Regions from separate parts of the Arthrobacter sp. PvP103 genome, predicted to be linked through region 4. Evidence: riboswitches for the same ligand, from Rfam matches in the RefSeq annotation. Region 4 holds a riboswitch; each other region holds the start of a gene.
The links. A riboswitch is a leader RNA that binds a small molecule or an ion and turns the genes downstream of it on or off. The one in region 4 is predicted to bind thiamine pyrophosphate.
Positions count from the first base shown of each region.

Region 1: another riboswitch for thiamine pyrophosphate. It lies ahead of JOE41_RS01890 (bifunctional hydroxymethylpyrimidine kinase/phosphomethylpyrimidine kinase); the one in region 4 lies ahead of JOE41_RS09695 (ECF transporter S component).
Region 2: another riboswitch for thiamine pyrophosphate. It lies ahead of thiC (phosphomethylpyrimidine synthase ThiC); the one in region 4 lies ahead of JOE41_RS09695 (ECF transporter S component).
Region 3: another riboswitch for thiamine pyrophosphate. It lies ahead of JOE41_RS03910 (FAD-dependent oxidoreductase); the one in region 4 lies ahead of JOE41_RS09695 (ECF transporter S component).

Region 1 is NZ_JAFIBQ010000001.1:403,040-407,244, forward strand. It holds gene JOE41_RS01890 (bifunctional hydroxymethylpyrimidine kinase/phosphomethylpyrimidine kinase) at 230-1,825, opposite strand; TPP riboswitch at 1,808-1,905, opposite strand; gene JOE41_RS01895 (Rne/Rng family ribonuclease) at 2,023-4,205, opposite strand, start outside.
Region 2 is NZ_JAFIBQ010000001.1:503,538-507,742, forward strand. It holds gene JOE41_RS02395 (VOC family protein) at 1-225, opposite strand, end outside; gene JOE41_RS02400 (amidohydrolase family protein) at 272-1,390, opposite strand; TPP riboswitch at 1,476-1,583, shown strand; partial or broken gene thiC (phosphomethylpyrimidine synthase ThiC) at 1,578-3,457, shown strand; gene JOE41_RS02410 (hypothetical protein) at 3,426-4,160, opposite strand.
Region 3 is NZ_JAFIBQ010000001.1:851,403-855,607, reverse strand. It holds gene JOE41_RS03925 (RNB domain-containing ribonuclease) at 1-807, opposite strand, end outside; gene JOE41_RS03920 (ferritin-like domain-containing protein) at 849-1,523, shown strand; gene thiE (thiamine phosphate synthase) at 1,524-2,237, opposite strand; TPP riboswitch at 2,264-2,383, shown strand; gene JOE41_RS03910 (FAD-dependent oxidoreductase) at 2,370-3,722, shown strand; gene thiS (sulfur carrier protein ThiS) at 3,719-3,955, shown strand; gene JOE41_RS03900 (thiazole synthase) at 3,961-4,205, shown strand, end outside.
Region 4 is NZ_JAFIBQ010000001.1:2,110,456-2,114,660, reverse strand. It holds gene JOE41_RS09720 (Na+/H+ antiporter subunit D) at 1-123, shown strand, start outside; gene JOE41_RS09715 (Na+/H+ antiporter subunit E) at 120-665, shown strand; gene JOE41_RS09710 (monovalent cation/H+ antiporter complex subunit F) at 662-940, shown strand; gene mnhG (monovalent cation/H(+) antiporter subunit G) at 930-1,349, shown strand; gene JOE41_RS09700 (DUF4235 domain-containing protein) at 1,367-1,630, opposite strand; TPP riboswitch at 1,781-1,923, shown strand; gene JOE41_RS09695 (ECF transporter S component) at 1,997-2,629, shown strand; gene JOE41_RS09690 (ABC transporter ATP-binding protein) at 2,646-4,205, shown strand, end outside.

The sequences.
Region 1 (4,205 bases), 1.7 Mb from region 4:
GTGGGTTCCCCGGGGGAACCCATGAGTTATCCAAGGAACAATGCCATCTGGAATTCCAAACGGACCGTTCTGAGGTTATAACCCAAGTGTTGGCGTAAGCACCGAAGATCTAGAATACGCTAATTTTGCCTTCGGCCGCAAATGAGGCTGACTCCGGTGGTAGTACGTGATAGGCGCCACTCTGCTCAAAACAGACTGTTGCCGCAACGACTTCCGGAACCGTGCCCCACTATCGTACCGGCTCGGGAATGCTTTGCGGTGCAGCGTGAAGCCTCGGCGCGTCGAAGAATTCCACCTCGTACCGGCACGACTGCCGGAAGGCCACCCGCATGGCTTGCCGCTCCGCGTCAGACGCGGCACGGGCAGCGTCGTCGGTGATGCGCACTGCCTGCCGGGTGGCGGCGGCAAACCCTTCGTCCGCGTAGGTGCGGAGCCATTCGGCGTACGGGTGGTCCGGGGCCGACCCGGCAGCAAGGAACTGCCCGTGCAGGGTGGCACCCACCTCTGCATACAGCCAGAAGCACGGGAGCACAGCGGCGACGAGTACCCCGTAGCTGCCTGAAACGGATGAGGCCAGCAAGTGGTCCACGTAGGACTTCGTAACCGGTCCGAGTGCGGTGTCCACGTTCCGTGTGCTGAGCCATGTCCGGTGCAGTTCGGACTCGACTTCAAGGCATTGCTGTGCCGACCGCGCCCAGAACAGCTGTTCCACCTCGGTCGGGGCAATGGCGGCGGCGCGCGAAAGCACCCGGGAATAGCCGTTCAGGTAGATGGCATCCTGGGCAAGGTAATAGGCGAAGTGCTGCTCGGTGAGGGAGCCGTCGGCCAGGCCGCGGATGAAGTCGAGCCCGTAGACGGCGTCCAGGTCCGGCCCGGCATCTTGCCAGAGCACCGCTGCGAACCGGCCTTCGGCGGGCGCGTCACTTCCTTTGGGGGCCAGGTGGTGGAAATGGTGCACCGGGCCGTTGCCTGTTCCCACGTCCAAGGCGCCGGCTTCCCGGAGGGCCCCCTGCAACCATGGCTTCACTGTCCGCAAGGATTCCTCCCAGTCCCCCAGCCTCGCCTGCGCGGTGGCCATTGCCGAGGACAGGGAGCAGCCGGTGCCGTGGCTGTTCATGGTGTCGATCCGCTCGCCGGGTACAACCACAACGTCCTGGGCGAGCAGCCCTGCCGTGTTGACCAGCGCGTCAGGGCACTCCCCGCCGTCGAGGTGTCCGCCCTTGACGAGCACAGTGGCGCCGGTCTGGGCGGCGAGGCGCTTCCCCTGGGCGAGTGCCGCCTCCCAGTCGTCCGCGAGCGGTTCGTTGAGGAGAATCGCCAGTTCCGCCAGGTTGGGAGTGACGAGGTCGGCGAGGGGCAGGAGTTCGCGCAGTGCCGCCTCGGCCGCCTCCTGCAGGAGCCTGTCCCCGCTGGTGGCGACCATCACGGGGTCAAGAACCACGACGGCGGGACGGGCCTTCTCCAGCCAGCTGCGGACAGCGGCGATCACCGAAGAGTCACCCAGCATGCCGATCTTGACGGCGTCAATGCTGATGTCGTCGCTGATGGCTTCAAGCTGGGCCGTCAGGAAATCCGCCGGGGGCACGTGCACGGCACGAACGCCACGGGTGTTCTGCGCCGTCAGGGCGGTGATGGCAGCCATGCCGTATCCGCCGTTTGCGGCAATGCTTTTGAGGTCGGCCTGGATCCCCGCCCCGCCGGACGGATCGGAGCCGGCGATGGCCAGGACCCGGGGCGTACTGCGCAGGACAGTGCCGCCCGGTGATGATTCGCGGGCGACTTCGGAGGCAGGGGTGGGCAGGAATGATGAGGCCAAAGGAGACATCCCTTCGCCGGTGCTAACCGGACAGGTTCAACGGGTGTGGATCTCAGCCGGCCCTGTGCGCGGCACCCCGTGTCAGTCCCCTAGCCTAGCTGTTCCACCGCAACGAACTCACGGGCACGGCCCGAAACCGGCGTATTGCTACGCCAGTCCCGGACCGCACCCGCGATGTCAGCGTGTGGGACCGTGGTGCTGTGGGATCAGAGCTCGGAGGCCGGTACTCCCACACCCAGGATGATCGGCTCGCTGGCCGGTGCCTTGGCGGGCACATCCTTCTTCGCCGGCTCGGGAGCCTTTGCCTCATGGGTGTGCCCTGACGCGGCCACAGGAGCAGTTTCGTGGTGTTCCACGGACGTCTCGTTGGCTGCGCCCTGGGCGCGGCTGGCACTCCGGTGACGGCGGGGACGGCGCGCCCGGCCCTGGACCGCAGTGTGGTCGGTGTAGTCGGCTTCAGCAGCGGGTGCTGCCGGGGCCTGGACCGACGGCACACGGGCGGGTGCCTCGACCGGCGCCTGGGCGGACGGAGCCTGCTGCTCAGCCGGTGACGCCGGAGCCTCAGCAGCTGCAGGCTCACCCAGGTGCGCGAAAGCCTCAGCGAGCCGGTCGAGAGTCAGGGCGGCTCCGGACGCGGGTGCTTCGCCGGCATGCTCAACAAACGGCAGTGCCACCTTTTCGCCACCGAAGGTCAGAACGGCCGCGGGCCGTCCTGCGGCTGCTGCTTCAGATTCCGACACCTTGGCCGGCCTTGCCGTGGCGGGCTGGGTGGTGGACGGCTGGGCCGCCCCTTCCCCGGCCGTCGCTCCGGCTTGCCCGGAAGGAGCCTGCGCGGCGAGTGCCTGGCCGACAGCCTGTGCGGCACTTGCCTGTGCGGCGGCCGCCGGGGCTGCATGGCCCGTCTCGGAGTCATGCAGGTGGGCGGCGTGTGCTGCCGCAGCGATGTTGGCCAGGGCAACGCGGGTCGCTTCAGCCTTGGCGTGGCGTTCGGCTTCGGTGGGCTCGTGGTGCACCGGGGCCGGCGTCAACGGAACAGCCTCGGAGGCCGGCTGGCCGCCCTTGCCGCGGCGGCGGCTCTTGCGCTCCGTCCGGGGAGGCTGCTGGGCTTCCGTCCGCTGCACGTGGTGCTCGGCGGCAACAGTGTTGGCCCGGCGGTGTTCCACCGGCTCGTCGTGGGTGACGATGCCGCGGCCGGCGCAGGCCTCGCACTGCTCGCCGAAGACCTCCAGCAGCCCGGTGCCCATGCGCTTGCGGGTCATCTGCACCAGGCCCAGCGAGGTCACTTCCGCAACCTGGTGCTTGGTCCGGTCGCGTCCGAGGCACTCCACCATGCGGCGCAGCACAAGGTCGCGGTTGGATTCGAGCACCATGTCGATGAAGTCGATGACGATGATGCCGCCGATGTCGCGCAGCCGCAGTTGGCGCACGACTTCTTCAGCCGCTTCCAGGTTGTTCTTGGTGACGGTTTCCTCCAGGTTGCCGCCGCTGCCGGTGAACTTACCGGTGTTTACGTCCACCACGGTCATGGCTTCGGTGCGGTCGATCACGAGGGAGCCGCCGGAGGGCAGGAAGACCTTGCGGTCCAGGGCCTTGTGGATCTGCTCGTCGATGCGCCAGGCCGCGAAGATGTCCGTGTCCTTGGTCCATTTTTCGAGCCGCCCCACCAGGTCCGGTGCCACGTACGTCACGTACGCCTCGATGGTGTCCCAGGCTTCCTCGCCGGAGACGATCAGCTTGGAGAAGTCCTCGTTGAAGACGTCCCGGACGACCTTGATGGTGAGATCCGGTTCGCCGTAGAGGAGCTCCGGAGCAAGGATCTTCGTGGACGTGGCCTGGCTTTCAATGCCTTCCCATTGGGCACGCAAGCGGTTGATGTCGTGCGTCAGTTCTTCCTCGGACGCGCCCTCGGCAGCGGTGCGGACGATCACACCGGCGTCTTCCGGCAGGCGGTCCTTGAGGATCCGCTTAAGGCGGTTGCGCTCGACGTCGGGCAGCTTCCGGGAGATGCCGGTCATGGATCCGCCGGGAACGTACACGAGGTACCGGCCGGGCAGCGAGATCTGGCTGGTCAGGCGTGCACCCTTGTGGCCGACCGGATCCTTGGTGACCTGGACCAGCACGGAGTCGCCGGATTTCAGCGCGTTCTCGATCCGGCGCTGCTTTCCTTCGAGGTTGACGGCGTCCCAGTTGACTTCACCGGCGTAGAGGACTGCGTTGCGTCCGCGTCCGATGTCCACGAAAGCGGCTTCCATGGACGGCAGCACGTTCTGGACCTTGCCCAGGTAGACGTTGCCGATCAGGGAGTCCTGCTGGGTCTTGGAAACGAAGTGCTCAGCCAGGACGCCGTCCTCCAGGACACCGATCTGGATTCTGTCGTCGCGCTGGCGAA
Region 2 (4,205 bases), 1.6 Mb from region 4:
CTCGCCCTTCGCCGGGAGGTTAAGCCCGGGGGCCGGCGCCAGATGGACCAGGGGCGCTCCGCGCCGTCCAAGGTACACGCCGCCGTCCTGCTCAGCCACGACGTCCAGCCCGAGCGCGCGCTGGTAATAGTCCGTCATCAGCTTCATGTCGCCCACCTTGAGCATCACCGTGCCCATGGCGAGATCGGCGGGCAGCAGGTCATTGCTGCTGGATTCTGTGGTCATGCCAACTCCAAACTCCGGAAGCTAGGCCGCCGATGTCCGGCGACGCTTACATAGAGTAAATTACTTGAAGGTTCAATTTATTCCTAGCGGAGATGCCGCCCCGAAGAACGATGTGCTTGAGGTGCCGAAGTGTGGCCGGATTGACCCTGGGGTCCAGTTCGCACAGCACGACGTCGGCGCTGGCACCTTCCGCGATGCCGTCCGCTCCCAGCCACTCCCGCGCCGCCCAGGACGCGGCGTCCAGGGCTGACGCCGCGGGCAGGCCGGCGGCGTGGAGCGCCTGGATCTCGTCCACGATCCTGCCGTGGCTGATGACACTGCCCGCATCAGTCCCGGCGTAGATCGCCACGCCCGCTTCGAAGGCCTCGAGGATGCGCTCGTTCCGCCGTTCCCAGAGCGCCTGCATGTGCGCCGCGTACACCGGAAACTTCGCTTTCGCACGAGCCGCGATGTCCGGAAACGTCGCAATGTTGATGAGCGTGGGAACGATGGGAACGCGCTGGTCCACGAACCGGGGGATGTGGCGCGGCAGCAGGCCGGTTCCGTGTTCGATGCAGTCGATGCCGGCGTCGAGCATGTCATCCAGGGTGTCCTCTGCGAAACAGTGGGCGGTCACCCTGGCGCCTTCGTCGTGGGCGGCGCGCACAGCGTCCCGCACCACTGCGGCCGGGAACGACGGCGCAAGGTCGCCGGCGTCCCGGTCGATCCAGTCCCCTACGAGCTTGACCCAGCCGTCACCCGCCAGCGCCTGCTTGCGTACGGCCTCGACCAGTCCTTCCGGTTCCACTTCGATGGCGAATCCCCGGAGGTAGCGGCGCGTCCTGGCGATGTGGCGGCCGGCGCGGATGATGCGCGGCAGCTCCGGCCGCTGCTGGAGCCAGCGCGTGTCGTGGACGGCGCCGGCATCACGGACGAGCAGCGTGCCCGCGTTCCGGTCCGTGACAGCCTGCTCTTCGGCGACGGAATCCGGAACGTCACCGGCTGGTCCTAGCCCGATGTGGCAATGCGCATCGACCAGGCCCGGCAGCACCCAGCCGCTCAACACCAGGTCAGGCGGAGCGGCCGGCCGTGTGAATGTCAGCCTGCCGTCCACGGCCCAGAGGCCCTGCCGTTCCCGGTCGGGGGCGGTGAGCACGGTCCCGCTGAATTCGATGACGCCACGCATGCTTCCAGCCTAGACCGGCCGACTGCCCTCCCCAGTTGTGACCTGCATGTGACACGGACCCGCCCCGGCCCTGTGGTAGCTTCGTCTACGACCACACGGGTGCCCTTGCAAGGGCTGAGATCGGGCTGACGCGGCCTGCGACCGTTGAACCTGTCCGGGTAATGCCGGCGAAGGAAGTGAGTATTCCGTGAATACACAAGAAACACAGCTGATCCCTGCCCAAAACGAGGCCGCCCCCGGCAATTCGGCACCTGCCGAAGCGCAGTCCCTGAAGTCGCACTCGCTGGCATTCATCACCGATGAAGCCACCGGGATCCGGGTGCCGGTGACCGAAATCGCCCTTGAGGACTCACCGGGCGGGGCAGCCAACCCGCCGTTCCGCGTGTACCGGACTGCCGGGCCCGGCAGCGATCCCGTGGTGGGCCTGGAACCTTTCAGGACCCGGTGGATCGAGTCGCGGGCCGACACCGAGCCTTATGGCGGCCGGGAACGGAACCTGCTCGACGACGGCCGGTCGGCCGTGCGCCGCGGCGCCGCATCCGCGGAGTGGAAGGGCGCGCAGCCGTGCCCCGCCGCGCCGTTGAAGGCAGGACTGTCACGCAGATGCACTACGCCCGGCAGGGTGTCGTGACGCCGGAGATGCAGTTCGTTGCCCTCCGCGAAAACTGCGACGTGGAGCTGGTCCGCAGCGAAGTGGCTGCCGGCCGCGCCATCATCCCCAACAACATCAACCACCCGGAATCCGAACCGATGATCATCGGCAAGGCCTTCCTGGTGAAGATCAACGCCAACATCGGCAACTCGGCCGTCACGAGCTCCATCGCGGAGGAGGTCGACAAGCTGCAGTGGGCCACACTGTGGGGCGCCGACACCGTGATGGACCTGTCCACCGGCGATGACATCCACACCACCCGTGAGTGGATCATCCGCAACTCCCCCGTGCCGATCGGCACCGTTCCCATCTACCAGGCACTGGAAAAGGTCAACGGCGAGGCCAACAAACTGACGTGGGAAATTTTCCGCGACACCGTGATCGAGCAGTGCGAGCAGGGCGTGGACTACATGACCATCCACGCCGGCGTGCTGCTGCGGTATGTGCCCCTGACCGCCAACCGGGTGACCGGCATCGTCTCCCGCGGCGGCTCCATCATGGCCGGCTGGTGCCTTGCCCACCACCAGGAGAACTTCCTGTACACGCACTTCGACGAGCTGTGCGAAATTTTCGCCAAGTACGACGTCGCGTTTTCGCTGGGCGACGGGCTGCGGCCCGGTGCGACGGCGGACGCGAACGACGCCGCCCAGTTCGCCGAACTGGATACCCTGGCCGAACTGACGCAGCGCGCCTGGGAGTTCGACGTGCAGGTGATGGTGGAAGGACCCGGCCACGTGCCGTTCCACCTGGTCCGTGAAAACGTGGAACGCCAGCAGGAACTCTGCAAGGGAGCACCGTTCTACACGCTGGGGCCGCTGGTCACGGACATAGCCCCGGGCTACGACCACATCACCTCCGCCATCGGCGCTACGGAAATCGCCCGCTACGGCACGGCCATGCTCTGCTACGTCACGCCCAAGGAACACCTGGGGCTGCCAAACAAGGACGATGTCAAGACAGGCGTCATCACCTACAAGATCGCCGCCCACGCCGCCGACCTCGCCAAGGGCCACCCCGGCGCGCACCAACGCGACGACGCCCTGTCCAAGGCCCGGTTCGAATTCCGCTGGCGGGACCAGTTCGCCCTCTCGCTGGACCCGGTCACCGCCGAATCCTTCCATGACGAGACGCTGCCCGCGGAGCCAGCCAAGACCGCGCACTTCTGCTCCATGTGCGGGCCCAAGTTCTGCTCAATGCGCATCAGCCAGGACATCAGGGACGAGTACGGTTCCGCCGAGGCACAGTCGGCACTCGCCGAGATGGCGGCAGGCATGCGTGAGAAGAGCAACGAATTCCTCGCGGCCGGCGGCAAGGTCTACCTACCCGAGCTGCAGCTTCCAGACCCGGAACGACCGGGCCGGCACGGTGCAGCGACGGGCGACGCTACGACGCCCGTGAGTGCTGACGCCTGCTGACTTCCGCGATGAACGACCGGATAACCCGGTCTCCCTCCACCGAATCCTGAGGCCGGTGTCCGCCCGCGGCAACGCGGTGCTGGGCACCGGTTTCACGCAGGTAACCGGCTATCTCTTCGTAGAGCGGCTCCCAGCCGCCGGTGAGCACGAGCGTGGGGACTCCCGGCACGATCTGCAGTGGCGCCTCCCACGGGGGCGCCTGCAGCCGCAGCCGGCGGGCGGCGTTGAGTGCTTCCGGCGTGGCCGGCCCATCACTGTGCACGGAAAATGCCCGACGGACGAACTCCCGCTGGAAGTCGTCGTCGCCGAGCTGATGCCGCACGTCAAAAAGCGGCTGCATCAAGGCGCGGTGCGCAGCAGTGGCCGGCAGTTCGGCGGTCAGTGACAGGCAGGCGGGCTCCACGAGGGTGAGGGAATGCACCAGGTCCGGGCGTTCCACGGCCGCCATCATGGCCGCAATGGCGCCCTGGGCATGGGCCACGACGTGCCCGCCGGCCGCGCCCCGGCCATCGTCCGCCAAGGCCCCCAGCACAATCCCGGCGTCCGCCTGGAAGTCCGATTCGACGGGCTCCGCAGACGCGTCGAAACCGTGCCGGCGCAGGAACAGTGCGTCGTAGGCCAGGGCCATGCCGTGCTGCTTGGGCCACGCGGCAGACCCGAAGGCTCCCGAACCGTGGACGAACACTACGCGCTGCTTAAACATGCCCCAACCCTATGGCAATGGCCGGACAATTCGGCCGGTCGACAT
Region 3 (4,205 bases), 1.3 Mb from region 4:
GGGCATGGTACGCAGGATCCCGACCTTGCCTTCGAGCATAAGGTCAGCCGCAGCCATGCCGGTCATGAGGGAGATCTGCGCATTCCAGTCCTCCACGGGGAGGGGCGGAGCCGCCACGATGCGGTAGCCGCCGTCGGGCAGCTGTTCGATTTCCTGTTCCGGCATGTTGAGGCTGGCGCCGCCGCGGAGCCGCTCAAGTTCCACGCGCTTGATCCCCACCTCCCTCAGGAGCAGGAGGACGGGGGCGGCACTGCCGGAATCCAGCTCGGCCTGGACTCCCTTATAGGTGAGCTTCGCCCGGCTCCGGATCCTGGCCCGGCGCACCAGCACCGATACCACTTGGGCCGCCGCATCCAGGTCGAACTCCCACACGAAGGCGGCGCACAACTGGCCGGCAAGCAGGCTGCCGGCCTGTTCGCTGATGACCTCCGGGTGCAACGGAATCCGACCGTCCGGGGCGTAGAACGTCTGCCCCCGTCGGCGCGTCTCGGCGTCGAGCGCACCGCCCGGTGCCACAAAGGACGGCACGTCGGCGATGGCATAGAAAACCTTGTACCCGTCGCCTGACCGCTCGATGAAGAGGGCTTGGTCCAGGTCAGTGGAAGACGGCGGATCGATGGTCACAAAGCCCACATCGGTGAGGTCCAGGTCAGGCATCTTATGTTCCGCGATGGCCGCCAGCGCATCCCGCAGGACATCGTCAGGGAAGGGCCCGGGCAGCTCCAACTCCGTGCGCAGCGCGTTCAGCGCTTCGGCCAGCCGGTTGGTCTGTTCGTGGACATTTGGAGTCAGGTGATGATGTGACACGAAAGTCAGGTTAGCTCCATTTGCGCCATTAGTCTTGGACGATGAGCTCATCCCCGGCTGACACCGCTCGCTACAACCGTTTCGTCGCAGACTTGTTCGGAATGATGGCCTACGGCGAGCTGTCAGCTTTCGAGAGGTTCTCCTCTGACGCGCGGTATTCGCCGACCCTTCACGACCGGGCCGTGCTCGGCAGGATTGCCGTGGTGGAGTTCCGGCACTACGAGCTGGTGAGCGCCCGGCTTGAGGCCATGGGGATCGACGCCGAGGATGCCATGCTGCCGTTCCAGGCGGCCGTGGACTATTTCCATTCACGGACGCGCCCGGCCGACTGGTACGAATCACTGATGAAGGCCTACGTGATCGATACGGTTTCTGCAGACTTCTACCGGGCTATCTCCCGCTATGTTGATGCCGGAACGCGGGACGTCATCGAACAGATCCAGGCCTCCGACGAGACAACGGAAGTTCTCCGCGAACGGCTGAGGAGCGCGCTCGCCGATGATCCGAGGCTCGCGTCGAGGCTTGCCCTATGGGGCAGGCGGCTGCTGGGCGAAGCACTGACCCAGGCGCGACGCGTCAGCTACGAGCATGCGTTCCTGGGAAGCCTGATCGGCGGCGAGGACAGTGCCGCCGCGAAAGAGCTGGTCAGCGGGCTGATCGCCGGTCTGGCGGAGAAGCACTCCAAGCGGATGACGCAGCTCGGCCTGACCGGATAGTCAGGATGCGCCGGCGTCGAGTGCCGCCAGCAGCGACCTCGCGGCCGCGGCGGGGTCGTCGGCCTCGGTGATGGCGCGGACCACCACGATCCGCTCCGCTCCTGCAGCCGCCACCTGTTCTACGTTGCCCAGGTCGATGCCGCCGATGGCGAACCACGGCAGGCGCGGCCCGTCAACCGTTGGCCCCGCAACGCCGCCAGTTGTTTTGGCAGTCGTTTTGCCGGCGGCTTCCGCCGCATAGCGGACCAGCTCGAGGCCGACGGCGGCACGGCCCGGCTTCGTGGGAGTGGCCCACACCGGCCCGACGCAGAAATAATCCAGGCCTCCCGCACCACGGGATGCGGCGATGGCGGCATCGATCTGCCCGTGGCTGTGCGTGGACAGGCCGATCACGGCTTCACCGCCGAGGAACTTCCGGGCGGACGCCAGGGGGAGGTCCTTCTGCCCTACATGAAGCACCGGGGCGCCGGAGAGCGAGGCGATGTCCGCGCGGTCGTTGACCGACCACAGCCGGCCATGGCGGCGGGCCGCGGTTTCCAGTACTTCGAGCAGCTCGAGCTCCTCGGCCGCTTCCAGGCCCTTGTCGCGGAGCTGGATGATGTCCACGCCGCCTGCGTAGGCGGCATCAACGAAGTCGGCAAAATCGCCGCGATCCGTGCGGGCATCAGTGCAGAGGTACAGGCGGGCATCAGTAAGGAGAGCTTGCTCGGTCATGGCACAAGCCTAGTTCCCCTAAACTGGGGGAGTACCGCGGGAGCCCGCCGCAGCTGTCACAAAGCTGCAGGGCTGAGAGGGCGTCAGAGCCGACCGCTTGACCTGATCCGGTTAGTACCGGCGTAGGGAAGGATGACAATGACCCCGCAATCCCCGCCCACCCGCCCACCCGCGCGCAGTCGCGACGGGCACGGCGTGCACATCAGCGCAGACGTCGCCGTGATCGGCGGGGGAGTAATCGGCCACGGCATCGCCTGGGAAGCCCGGAAGTCGGGCAGGTCCGTGGTGATCATCGACGACGCACCGGGAACGGGCGCGAGCTGGGCCGCCGCAGGCATGCTGGCGCCGGTCAGCGAACTCCACTACCAGGAGGAAGACCTCCTGGAGCTCATGCTCCACTCCTCGGGACTGTGGCCGGCCTTCGCGGCCGGCCTGGAAACCGGGCGTGCCTCCCATGAACACGGCGGCGACGGCCCGGACACCGGCTACCTTACGACGGCGACCCTCGCCGTGGGTGCCGACGCCGCAGACCGCCGGGCGCTCGCCGACCTGCGCGCCGTCCAGCAGGCCAGCGGCCTAACGGTGGAACCGCTGACGGTCAGGGAAGCCCGGGCACGGGAGCCGCTGCTGAGCCCCGGGATATCCTGCGCCTTCGACATCCCGGCCGACCATCAGGTGGATCCCCGCAAACTCCTCGCCCGGATCGCGGAGCTCCTGCCAGGGGCCGCCGTGTGTGACCGGGCCGCCGGCCTGCTCTGGGAGGACGGGCGCGTCAGCGGCGTCAGCCTGGCCGGGGGAGGAACCGTGCACGCTGGCGAAACAATCATTGCCAACGGACTGGAATCCGCGTCCCTGGGCGGAATGCCTCCCGGACTTCAGCTGCCGCTGCGCCCGGTGTACGGCGACATCCTGCGCCTGCGCGTCCCCGCCTACCTGCAACCCCTGGTGACATCCACGGTCCGTGGAATGGTCCACGGAGTTCCCGTCTACATCGTGCCCCGGCAGGACGGCACCGTGGTTATTGGGGCCACGCAGCGTGAAGATTCGCTGTCAGGAGCGGGCATCGGCACCGCCGTTACGGCGCCTGCGGGGCCCGTAACACCCGCAGGATCGGCCGTTTCCGCCGGCGGCGTCTACCAGCTGCTCCGCGATGCGCAGGTGCTGGTCCCCGCCGTCGCCGAATTGGAACTGCTCGAAGCCACGGCGAGGGCCCGTCCGGGAACGCCGGACAACGCGCCGCTGCTGGGCCGAGTAGCGGCCGCAGGAACCGGCATGGATATTGAGGGGCTGATCATTGCCACCGGCTTTTTCCGGCATGGCGTCCTGCTCACTCCTGCCGCGGCGTCCATCTGCAGGCAGCTGATGGACGGCGACGCCGATCCACGCTGGACCCCGTTCCGGCCCGACCGGTTTTCCGGCGTTTCGGCCGGACCGGCAACTCCCGCGCACACCGTCACAATTGACCCGAACAAGGAAACAGCATGAACATCACACTGAACGGCACGGCACACGCGGTGGCCGACGGCGCGTCCGTCACCACCCTCGTCAGCCAGGTCACCGGCAGGAACCTCGCGCCAAACGGGCAGGCTGCCGACGGCCAAAAGTTGGGCGTGGCGGTAGCGCGGAATTCCGAGGTGGTGCCGCGCAGCCAATGGTTCGTCACGGCACTGGCCGAGGGCGACGACGTCGAACTTGTTACCGCGGTACAGGGAGGTTGAGCATCATGGCAGGAACAACGGTTGCCGGCACGGCAGGGACCGGGCAGCAGGCTGCGGCGGACGCCTTCATCGTGGACGGCGTGCCGCTGGGATCACGGTTGATCATGGGTACCGGCGGTGCCCCCAGCCTCGATGGGCTGGGGGCCGCCCTGATCGCATCCGGAACGGAACTGACCACCGTGGCCATGCGCCGCTACTCGCCGGCCGAAACAGGCTCGCTCTTCCAGCTCCTGGTGGACCACAACATCCG
Region 4 (4,205 bases):
GCGGACCAGTCGGCCGTGGAAATGCTGGACCGGTCCGCCTACATCCAGGCCGTGCTGGGCGAAAACGCCCCCGTGCCCCCGATCGCGCAGCCTGAACCCGTCCAGCAGGAGGGGAACAAATGAACCGCCGACGGATCTCAATCCGGCAGGAACTGCCCCTCCTGGTCTGGCTGGTGTTCGTCTGGGCAGCGCTCTGGCAGGACTTCAGCCCCGGTAACCTGCTGTTCGGTGCGCTGATCGCGGTAGTGGTGGCACGGCTTTTCTACCTGCCCCCGGTGGAGCTGGGCGGCCGCTTCAGCATCGTGCGGGCAGTTCCGTTCGCACTGGTGTTCCTGGCCAAGGTTGTGGCCGCCAGCTTCCAGGTGCTGTACCTGGCGTTGGCCCGCGGGCCCAAGGTGACCAACGCGGTCGTCGCGGTCAAGCTGCGCAGCCACTCGGACCTGATGGTGACGGCCACCGGCCACGTCATTTCGCTGATCCCGGGTTCGCTGGTGGTTGAGGTGGACCGCTCCACGTCCACGCTCTACATCCACGGACTCAACGTGCGGAGCGGAGAGGACATTGTGAACCTGCGCAAAGAGGTCCGGGACGCCGAGGCGGCACTGATCAGGATCATGGGCACCCGCGAGGAACTGGCCGCACTGAAACAGGAGGTAGCGGCATGATGGGCGTTGTCCTGGCCGTGACGGCCGTGATCCTATCCCTGGCGGCAGCCGGGGCGATTGTCCGGATCGCCATCGGCCCGTCCCTGCTGGACCGGGTGCTGGCCTCTGACGTGCTGCTGGCCATCATCGGTGCCACGCTCTGCATAGACATGGCCGTCAACCGGCACCTGAACAACCTGATGCTGCTCGTGGCGCTGTCCATCATCGGGTTCATCGGATCCGTGACCGTGGCGCGCTTCGTGGCCGACCGGCGGGAGCAGCCCCATGAATCCTGAACCATCTGCCGTGGACACAATCATTGATGCAGTGTCGGCCGTCTTTATGGTGGTGGGCGCCCTGATGTCCCTCGGTGCGGCGGTCGGCCTGTTGCGCTTCCCCGACCTGATGAGCAGGATGCACGCCGCCACCAAGCCCCAGGTGCTGGGGCTGTTCCTGCTGCTGGCCTCGGTGGGCCTGCAGCTGCGGACCTGGTGGGTGTGGCCCGTGCTCTTCGTGGCGTGGATCTTCCAGGTGCTCACCGTTCCGGTGTCTGCCCACATGGTGGGCAGGGCAGGCTACCGCACCAAGCACCTGCACAAGGAACTGCTCACCACGGATGAACTGGAGGCCGTGGTGCTGAAGGCAGCCGACAAAAAGGCCGCCGCCAAGCGCGCCGCCGACGAGGATGACGGCGGCGCAGCCTAGCGGCGGCCCTCAAATGCCTAGACGATGTCCTGGCTCTTGGCGAAGCGGGTGATGGCACGCTGCGTGCCCCGGTTGGCCAGGACCTGGATGATGGCGCTGACAGCCGCCGAGATCAGCGCAAAGGTCAGGGCGCTGCGCAGGGTGGTGGGGACGTCGTCCTTGTCGCCCTTCGGGGGCTTGCGGCCGGTGATCTTTTCCCAGACGACGTCAACGGCCTTGGTGCCGGCGAATCCGGCAAGCAGGCTCACTCCGGTTCCAAGCAGCTTGATGAAAAAACTCACTCCAGTACCCCTTACAGGTGGGAAACGACGGAAACAGGGCTTCCCCTAGCCTAGCCGCATCAACCCGGCCGCATCACCGCCCATTGTGACACCCTCCCCGGGATTTCGCGGGCCCGCGGGTGTAAACTGATCCACGCCCACAAGGGCGAATTGATACGACAGGGGAGCGTCGCCGTCGGGCATCACTGGAACATTCCAGGGAACCGGAGGCGGGCGCTGAGAGTGCGGACAGCCGCAGACCCTCGAACCTGATCCGGTTAGTACCGGCGCAAGGGAGTCGAGTTCTCAGAGTGTCCGGCAGCTGGCGGCGGAAGCCGCGGACTGCCCGGGTAGCACTCTCCCCTCCTGTACCTCAGGAGGAAGAAAATGACTGGAATGACGGCCAAGCAGACGCTTGGCAACAGCAAGTACAACTGGCGTGTGGTGGACATTGTGGTTGCCGCGTTGATCGCAGTAGCCGGCGGCGTCATTTTCTGGGCCTGGTCCCAGGGGGCCGCTGCCGTTTCGCCGCCCATGAACGCCGTCTACCCGCCGCTGACCGGCCTCATCGCAGGCGGCTGGATGATTCCCGCCGTCCTGGGCATGCTGATCATCCGCAAGCCCGGAGCCGCCCTGTTCTGCGAAACAGTGGCCGCCACCGGTGAGCTGATCATGGGCTCGCAGTACGGCGCGTCCGTGCTGTTCTCCGGCTTCGTGCAGGGGCTCGGTGCGGAGATCATCTTCGCGGTGTTCGTTTACAAGAAGTTCAACCTCCCCGTTTCGCTACTGGCCGGTGCCGCTGCGGGCCTCTTCTGCGGCCTGAACGACTCGTTCGCCCCGTGGGGGTGGAATATCGCCTACGCCGCCGGCGACAAGCTGGCTTACATCATCTTCACGGCCATCTCCGGTGCGATCATCGCCGGCGGCCTGTCCTGGATCGCCACCCGCGGCCTGGCCCGGACCGGCGTGCTGAGCTCCTTCGCCTCCCGCAAGGCAGCGGCGGAGCCCGTCTTCTCCTGATGAACGCACACTGCTCATGACGTCTTCCGACACCGTCCGCCCGGCAGCGGTCACGGCACGCGGCTGGGGCTGGCGGCATGCCGGCCGGTCCCGGCCCGCCGTCCACGGCCTGGACCTGGACATTCGGCCGGGCGAACGCGTGCTGCTGCTGGGTCCATCCGGCGCGGGCAAATCCACGCTGCTGCATGCCCTCGCCGGGGTGCTCGGTGACAGCGACTCCGGAGCCCACCACGACGGAACGCCGGATGCCGACGACTCCGACGAGACCGGCACCCTGCTGATCGACGGCGCCCCGCCGCGTGCCCGGCGCGGGCGAGCCGGCCTGATGCAGCAGGACCCCGAGACGCAGGTGGTCCTTTCCCGCGTGGGGGACGACGTCGCCTTCGGCGCCGAGAACCTCGCCGTCCCGCGCCCGGACATCTGGACGCGTGTCGGAGAGGCGCTCGACGACGTCGGGCTGGCCCACTTGCCGCTGGACCACCCGACGTCGGCCCTGTCCGGCGGGCAGAAGCAGCGCCTCGCGTTGGCCGGCATCCTCGCCATGCGCCCGGGGCTGCTGCTCCTCGACGAGCCCACCGCCAACCTGGACCCCGCGGGCGTCCTGGAAGTCCGTGACGCCGTGGGCCGTTGCCTGGACAAGACCGGGGCAACGCTGGTGGTGGTGGAACACCGCGTGGGCGTATGGAAAGACCTTGTGGACCGGATCGTGGTGCTGCAGCCGGGATCCGCCACGGACACCGCGGTGCTCCTGGACGGCCCGCCGGACCAGGTCCTGGCAGAGGCCCGGGACATGCTCGTTGCCGCCGGCGTCTGGGTGCCCGGGTATGTGCCCGCCACCCGGGCGCGGACCGGTGCCACCGAAGCACCCGGCACCGGAGCGCAGGGCGGCCCGGGAGAGCCGGGCGCCGGGAACCTCCTGCTGGCCTCCGAGAACCTTGCCGTGTCCCGCGAACGTCCCCGCCGGCGGCGGTTCAAGGCTGTCCAGCCGGTACCGGTGCAGTCCGGCATCACGGCGCAGGTCCGTGCCGGCCAGGCACTGACCATCACGGGGCCGAACGGTTCCGGAAAGTCCACGTTTGCCCTGACCCTCGCCGGCCTGCTCCAGCCGGTGGCGGGCACGGTTTCCGCCACGGTTGACCTCAGCGAAGGTGCCGGCATTGACCCGTACAAGTGGAAGGCGGAACAGCTGATCTCCCGGATCGGAACCGTGTTCCAGGAGCCGGAACACCAGTTCGTCACCGGCCGGGTGCTGGATGAGCTGATGTTCGGCCCGCGGCACCTGGGCCACGGAGAGGACCGAGTGGACGAACTCCTGGAGCGCCTCCGGCTGACCAAGCTGGTGGACGCCAACCCCTACACACTCTCCGGCGGAGAGAAGCGCCGGCTGTCCGTCGCCACCGTGTTGGCCGCCCATCCCCGCGTGCTGATCCTCGACGAGCCCACCTTCGGGCAGGATGCCAATACCTGGGCGGAACTGGCGTCCTTCCTCTCCGAACTCCTCGACGCCGGCACCGCCGTGGTGTCGGTGACCCACGACCAGGAGTTCAGCGACGTCCTCGGCGGCACCGAGCTGAAC